DNA from 2 places in the Aeribacillus sp. JST-2 genome. Region 2 is predicted to be linked to the other one. Evidence: a T-box and tRNA genes for the amino acid it is inferred to sense, from the RefSeq annotation. Region 2 holds a T-box; the other holds one or more tRNA genes.
The links. A T-box is a leader RNA that pairs with one kind of tRNA and senses whether it is charged. The one in region 2 lies ahead of leuS (leucine--tRNA ligase), so its partner is inferred to be a tRNA-Leu.

Region 1: it encodes a tRNA-Leu, which carries the amino acid that the T-box ahead of leuS (leucine--tRNA ligase) is inferred to sense. The anticodon was not compared.

The regions. Positions count from the first base shown of each region.
Region 1 covers NZ_JBVVUU010000029.1:28,441-31,829, reverse strand. Annotated here, with positions in the region: tRNA gene AC0KTX_RS13000 (tRNA-Asn) at 71-145, shown strand; tRNA gene AC0KTX_RS12995 (tRNA-Ser) at 149-240, shown strand; tRNA gene AC0KTX_RS12990 (tRNA-Glu) at 253-327, shown strand; tRNA gene AC0KTX_RS12985 (tRNA-Val) at 329-404, shown strand; tRNA gene AC0KTX_RS12980 (tRNA-Met) at 491-567, shown strand; tRNA gene AC0KTX_RS12975 (tRNA-Asp) at 571-646, shown strand; tRNA gene AC0KTX_RS12970 (tRNA-Phe) at 653-728, shown strand; tRNA gene AC0KTX_RS12965 (tRNA-Thr) at 746-818, shown strand; tRNA gene AC0KTX_RS12960 (tRNA-Tyr) at 827-911, shown strand; tRNA gene AC0KTX_RS12955 (tRNA-Trp) at 916-989, shown strand; tRNA gene AC0KTX_RS12950 (tRNA-His) at 1,001-1,076, shown strand; tRNA gene AC0KTX_RS12945 (tRNA-Gln) at 1,083-1,157, shown strand; tRNA gene AC0KTX_RS12940 (tRNA-Gly) at 1,169-1,243, shown strand; tRNA gene AC0KTX_RS12935 (tRNA-Cys) at 1,250-1,323, shown strand; tRNA gene AC0KTX_RS12930 (tRNA-Leu) at 1,332-1,420, shown strand; tRNA gene AC0KTX_RS12925 (tRNA-Leu) at 1,446-1,529, shown strand; gene AC0KTX_RS12920 (hypothetical protein) at 1,733-1,861, shown strand; gene AC0KTX_RS12915 (RrF2 family transcriptional regulator) at 1,915-2,340, shown strand; gene mnmA (tRNA 2-thiouridine(34) synthase MnmA) at 2,423-3,389, shown strand, end outside.
Region 2 covers NZ_JBVVUU010000028.1:28,561-31,949, forward strand. Annotated here, with positions in the region: gene AC0KTX_RS12765 (diglucosyl diacylglycerol synthase) at 1-1,072, shown strand, start outside; T-box leader at 1,170-1,389, shown strand; gene leuS (leucine--tRNA ligase) at 1,452-3,389, shown strand, end outside.

The DNA.
Region 1 (3,389 bases), on a different contig from region 2:
CAGCGCCGATGGTAGTAAGGGGTTGTCCCTTGCGAGAGTAGGACGCTGCCAGGCAAACTATTTCAATCATTCCGCAGTAGCTCAGTGGTAGAGCATTCGGCTGTTAACCGAACGGTCGCAGGTTCGAATCCTGCCTGCGGAGCCATTTGGAGAGCTGTCCGAGTGGTCGAAGGAGCACGATTGGAAATCGTGTAGACGGTCAACGCCGTCTCAAGGGTTCGAATCCCTTGCTCTCCGCCAGATGAAAATTTTGGCCCGTTGGTCAAGTGGTTAAGACACCGCCCTTTCACGGCGGTAACACGGGTTCGAATCCCGTACGGGTCACCATGGAGGATTAGCTCAGCTGGGAGAGCACTTGCCTTACAAGCAAGGGGTCGGCGGTTCGATCCCGTCATCCTCCACCATATACATAATAAGCGATCAATGATAACGCTATTGATATAGATTGAATTTTTTACATATTAGAAAGTTTTTAAAATTTCTCTATTATCGCGGGGTGGAGCAGTCCGGTAGCTCGTCGGGCTCATAACCCGAAGGCCGCAGGTTCAAATCCTGCCCCCGCAACCAACTGGTCCCGTAGTGTAGCGGTTAACATGCCTGCCTGTCACGCAGGAGATCGCGGGTTCGATTCCCGTCGGGACCGCCATAATAAGGCTCGGTAGCTCAGTCGGTAGAGCAAAGGACTGAAAATCCTTGTGTCGGCGGTTCGATTCCGTCCCGAGCCACCATGTTAGCATTTACATATGCCGGTGTAGCTCAATTGGTAGAGCAACTGACTTGTAATCAGTAGGTTGGGGGTTCGATTCCTCTCGCCGGCATTTACTTTGGAGGGGTAGCGAAGTGGCTAAACGCGGCGGACTGTAAATCCGCTCCCTCAGGGTTCGGCGGTTCGAATCCGTCCCCCTCCACCATTCTAGGGGCATAGTTTAACGGTAGAACAGAGGTCTCCAAAACCTCCGGTGTGGGTTCGATTCCTACTGCCCCTGCCAATATGGCGATGGCGACTGTGGCGAAGTGGTTAACGCACCAGATTGTGGCTCTGGCATTCGTGGGTTCGATTCCCATCAGTCGCCCCATGTTAATGGGCTATAGCCAAGCGGTAAGGCAACGGACTTTGACTCCGTGATGCGCTGGTTCGAATCCAGCTAGCCCAGCCATCTTTCATTATGCGGAAGTAGTTCAGTGGTAGAACACCACCTTGCCAAGGTGGGGGTCGCGGGTTCGAGTCCCGTCTTCCGCTCCAAAATTGGGCGGCATAGCCAAGTGGTAAGGCAGAGGTCTGCAAAACCTTTATCCCCGGTTCGAATCCGGGTGCCGCCTCCAATTCCAACGCCGGGGTGGCGGAATTGGCAGACGCACAGGACTTAAAATCCTGCGGTAGGTAACTACCGTACCGGTTCAAGTCCGGTCCTCGGCACCATTGAGTAGTTATTCAATTTGAACACGCCGATGTGGCGGAATTGGCAGACGCGCACGACTCAAAATCGTGTTCCCTTGCGGGAGTGTGGGTTCGACTCCCACCATCGGCATCGAAAATAGGACAAAGGCTTTAGAGACAAGGGGTTTCACATAGGTGGAATCCCTTGTCTTTTATTTACCGAATACGATTCGAGAAGGAAAAATCGTGTGCGTACAATCGTGTTCGGTGAGGTGAAATGGAAAGTGAAAAGAATGGAAAATGAGAGAAAATTGCAGAGAAAGAGCAAGAGTGTAAGAAGAGGAGAGCTGAGTCGTGGAACTTTTGCTAATATCTGATGACATCGTAGAAATTGAATACACGTTTGATGAATTGTTAGAGATTTTATTAAGGATTCATCTCCTAAATTTAATTCACGGCAGACGAATAGAAGTAATTTATTGAGTTGACAATATAAACTGTAATCTTTATTATTACATTTAGGAGGAAGGTTCGATATGAATAGCGATTTTTCGATTGCCGTTCACTGCGTTGCTTATTTAGCCGAAAAGCAAAACCAGCGAGTAACCAGTGAAGACATCTCTCAAAGTGTTTCTGTCCACCCAGTAAGATTAAGAAAAATTTTAAGCATATTAAGAAAAGAAAATATAATTACTTCTAAAGAAGGGGCAAAGGGTGGATTCTCTTTAAACGCTCAACCTGAACAAATTACGTTAGACAAAATTTTTAGAATCACTAGTGAGGAAACGCTTGTGCCGAAATGTCCCGATTCCAATGACAATTGCATAATAGGCAAACATCTATCAGATATACTTATTCGCATTTTTCATAATGCAGAAGAACATTTTTTAAACTATTTAAAAGGTGTGACCGTCAAAGATATCATTAATGAAATCCATAACAATAGTTCGTTTCATACATGAAACAAAATATTTTGTTGCGCATAAAAATTTTTTTAAACAAAACTGTAACTAAAAATATTTCAGTTTTAGGGGGTGAAGGAAGTTGAAGAAAAAACGAGTAGTCGTCGGAATGTCTGGAGGAGTGGATTCCTCTGTAGCTGCTTACCTTCTTAAAAAAGAAGGGTACGACGTCATCGGGGTATTTATGAAAAACTGGGATGATACGAATGATGATGGAGTATGTACAGCGGCTGAAGATTACGAAGATGTTAAAAGAGTTGCCAACCAACTCGGGATTCCTTACTATGGCGTAAACTTTGAAAAAGAATATTGGGATCGTGTATTTACGTATTTCATGGATGAGCTGAAGCGAGGCCGAACACCGAATCCAGATGTAATATGCAATACTGAAATTAAATTTAAAGCGTTTGTTGACTATGCTCTTTCACTTGATGCGGATTATATCGCAACGGGTCATTACGCAAGAATCAACAGAGAAAATGGCCAAATCACCTTGCTGCGTGGAAAAGATGCGAATAAAGATCAAACGTATTTTCTTAGCCAGCTAACATCGGACCATTTGTCTAAAGTTCTGTTCCCGCTGGGTGAGTTAACGAAGGGTGAGGTGCGAAAAATCGCCCAAGAATTGAACCTTATTACCGCCAATAAAAAAGATAGTACCGGAATCTGTTTTATTGGAGAACGAAATTTCAAAAACTTTTTAAAGAATTTTTTGCCGGCACAGCCTGGAGAAATTCGTTCGCTTGATGGAGAAGTGCTCGGTACTCATGATGGTTTAATGTATTACACAATCGGCCAACGAAAAGGGCTTGGCATCGGCGGCAAAGGAACAGGAGAACCTTGGTATGTCGTCGATAAAGATTTAGACAACAATGTTTTACTTGTTGCTCAAGGCAAAGACCATCCGGCATTGTTCTCTACTGGACTGATTGCATCAAACCTGAACTTGATAAATGGGGATGTTCGTCTTAGTACGTTTGCATGTACAGCTAAATTCCGCTACCGTCAAGAGGATCAAAAGGTGCGTGTCCATATTCGTCCGGATGGAA
Region 2 (3,389 bases):
GTCTTTGCGCAAAATGGGAATCGACAAAGTGACAGTTTCTGATTTGATCAGCGAGTCCCATCCAATCATGGCGGAAATTACTAGATACTTATATTTGAAGAGTTTCTCCATCGGAAAACAATTTTATCGTTTATTCTATTATAGTGTTGACAAAATGTCTAATAAACGCATTATGAATTTATATGTAAAACTTGGCCACCGCAGGCTGCAAGAGCTTGTGCGAACGATGAATCCCGATATTATCATTAATACTTTTCCAATTACCGTCGTTCCCGAATACCGGACTCGCACAGGTTTATTCATTCCTACCTTTAATGTATTGACAGATTTTTGCCTTCATCGGGTTTGGATTCATAAAAATATAGATAAATATTATGTTTCATGCGAAGATTTAAAGCGTAAGCTCGTTCAGCATAACATCCCCCCGTATCTGGTCAAGGTAACGGGTATTCCTATTCGCCCCCATTTTGAAGAAACCATTGAAACGTCCACATTATATGCAAAATACGGATTGGATCCTAAAAAGAAAATTTTGCTGATCGCTGCAGGGGCGCATGGTGTTTTAAAAAATGTCAAAGATTTATGTGAATCTTTTTTTGTGCGGGATGACATGCAAATAGCCGTTGTATGCGGAAATAATCAATCTTTGAAAGCAGAGCTTGAACCGCTTCAGCATAGGCATCCAGACAGAATTAAAATTTTCGGGTATGTAGAAAGAATTGATGAGCTGTTCCGAATTTGTTCTTGCATGATTACAAAACCTGGTGGAATCACATTAAGCGAAGCGGCCGCTTTGCAAGTTCCTCTTATTTTGTATAAACCGGTTCCGGGTCAGGAAAAAGAGAATGCAGAGTTGTTTTCCTCAAAAGGTGCAGCCATCGTGATCAACAAACTTGAACAAGTTCGGGATACCGTCAATGATTTATTCAACCATCCGGAAAAAATGGATGAGATGAAAGAGAATTTAAAACTGCTTCACCAACCAAACGCAGCGGAATCAATTTTACAAGATATTTTAAATGAAGCAGAAATCATGCTTTCATCGGTTTATCAAGGTTCTGTCAATTATTAAACATTTCTTGGCGAGAAAGATTCATAAGCAAAATCCAAATTTTTCGACATTGACTTGCATGACATTAGAAAATTCATTAAAATAACAGTATGAAAAAGCAACAACGATGAAAAGGATTAGTAGTGAATAAATGCGTTCAGAGAATTGGCGCATGGTGCAGGTCAATCGTTGTTTATTCATGAAACCCTTTAAGTTACGGGTATGAAATACTTTTTCAGCAGATTCGTGCCCGACGTGCTTCCGCATTTGTGAGCAGAATGAGCGCAATGTTGCGCTAATTTGGGTGGTGCTGCGGGATATTGTCTCTCGTCCCTTCGTCGTTGGGATGGGAGATTTTTTATTATACGTCTCTTGTCCATAAAGAAAAGGAGGATCTAGCATGAGCTACAACCATCGCGAAATCGAGAAAAAGTGGCAAAAATATTGGCTCGAGAACAAAACCTTTAAAACTGAAGATGATTCCGATAAACCGAAGTTTTATGCTTTGGATATGTTTCCATATCCGTCAGGCGCCGGACTTCATGTCGGCCATCCGGAAGGCTATACGGCAACGGATATTTTAGCTCGTATGAAACGGATGCAAGGCTATAACGTGCTCCATCCGATGGGATGGGACGCATTCGGCCTTCCGGCTGAGCAATATGCGCTCGATACAGGCAACGATCCGGCTGAATTCACGAAGAAAAATATTGATAATTTCCGCAGACAGATCCAATCCCTCGGTTTTTCCTATGATTGGGATCGGGAAGTCAACACGACAGATCCAGAATATTATAAATGGACTCAATGGATCTTTTTAAAGCTTTACGAAAAAGGGCTTGCATATATCGATGAAGTGCCTGTCAACTGGTGTCCTGCTCTGGGAACCGTTTTGGCGAATGAAGAGGTGATTGACGGAAAAAGCGAGAGAGGGGGGCACCCTGTTATTCGCCGCCCAATGAAACAATGGGTATTAAAAATTACCGAATATGCAGACAGGCTGCTGGAAGATTTGGAAGAGCTTGATTGGCCGGAAAGCATTAAAGAAATGCAGCGGAATTGGATCGGCCGGTCGGAAGGAGCAGAAATTCATTTTGCAGTAGATGGAACTGATAAAACATTTACTGTTTTCACTACTCGCCCTGATACACTTTTCGGCGCCACTTATGCAGTGTTGGCACCAGAGCATCCGCTTGTAAAGGAAATTACAACTGATGAGCAAAAAGAAGCCGTTGAAGCCTATTTAGATCAAATTAAAAGCAAAAGCGATTTGGAAAGAACAGATTTGGCGAAGGAAAAAACAGGAGTGTTCACGGGAGCTTTTGCCGTCAATCCTGTCAGCGGCGAAAAATTGCCGATTTGGATTGCCGATTACGTATTAATGAGCTACGGAACAGGAGCCATCATGGCTGTTCCAGCCCACGATGATAGGGACTATGAATTCGCCAAAAAATTTGATTTGCCAATCAAAGAAGTCGTAGCGGGAGGAAACATTGAGCAAGAAGCTTACACTGGAGACGGCGAGCATGTCAATTCCGGCTTTTTAAACGGAATGAAAAAAGAAGAAGCTATTGATACGATGATCAAATGGCTGGAAACGAATCAAAAAGGAAAAAGAAAAGTAACCTACAGGCTCCGCGACTGGTTGTTCAGCCGCCAACGTTATTGGGGAGAACCGATACCGATTATCCACTGGGAGGACGGAACCATTACGCCTGTCCCGGAAGAGGAGCTGCCGCTAATGCTGCCGGAAACAGATGAAATCAAACCTTCGGGTACAGGTGAATCGCCTTTAGCCAACATTCAAGATTGGGTGAATGTCGTCGATCCGAAAACAGGGAAAAAAGGACGTCGTGAAACGAACACGATGCCGCAATGGGCTGGAAGCTGTTGGTATTATTTGCGCTACATCGATCCGCGCAATCCGGACAAATTAGCTGATCCTGAAAAACTCAAAAAGTGGCTGCCTGTTGATATTTATATTGGCGGTGCCGAACACGCCGTTTTGCACTTGTTATATGCTCGATTCTGGCATAAATTTTTATATGATATCGGGGTGGTTCCGACAAAAGAACCGTTCCAAAAATTGTTTAACCAGGGAATGATTCTCGGCGAAAACCATGAAAAGATGAGCAAATCAAAAGGAAACGTCGTCAATCCGGATGAAATTGTAGAAAGCCATGGAGCAGACACTCTTCGTTTATACGAAATGTTCATGGGACCGCTTGATGCATCAATCGCTTGGTCGACGAAAGGGCTTGACGGAGCCCGCCGCTTCCTAGATCGTGTATGGCGTTTATTTGTAACGGAAGACGGCAAACTGAATCCCAACATTGTC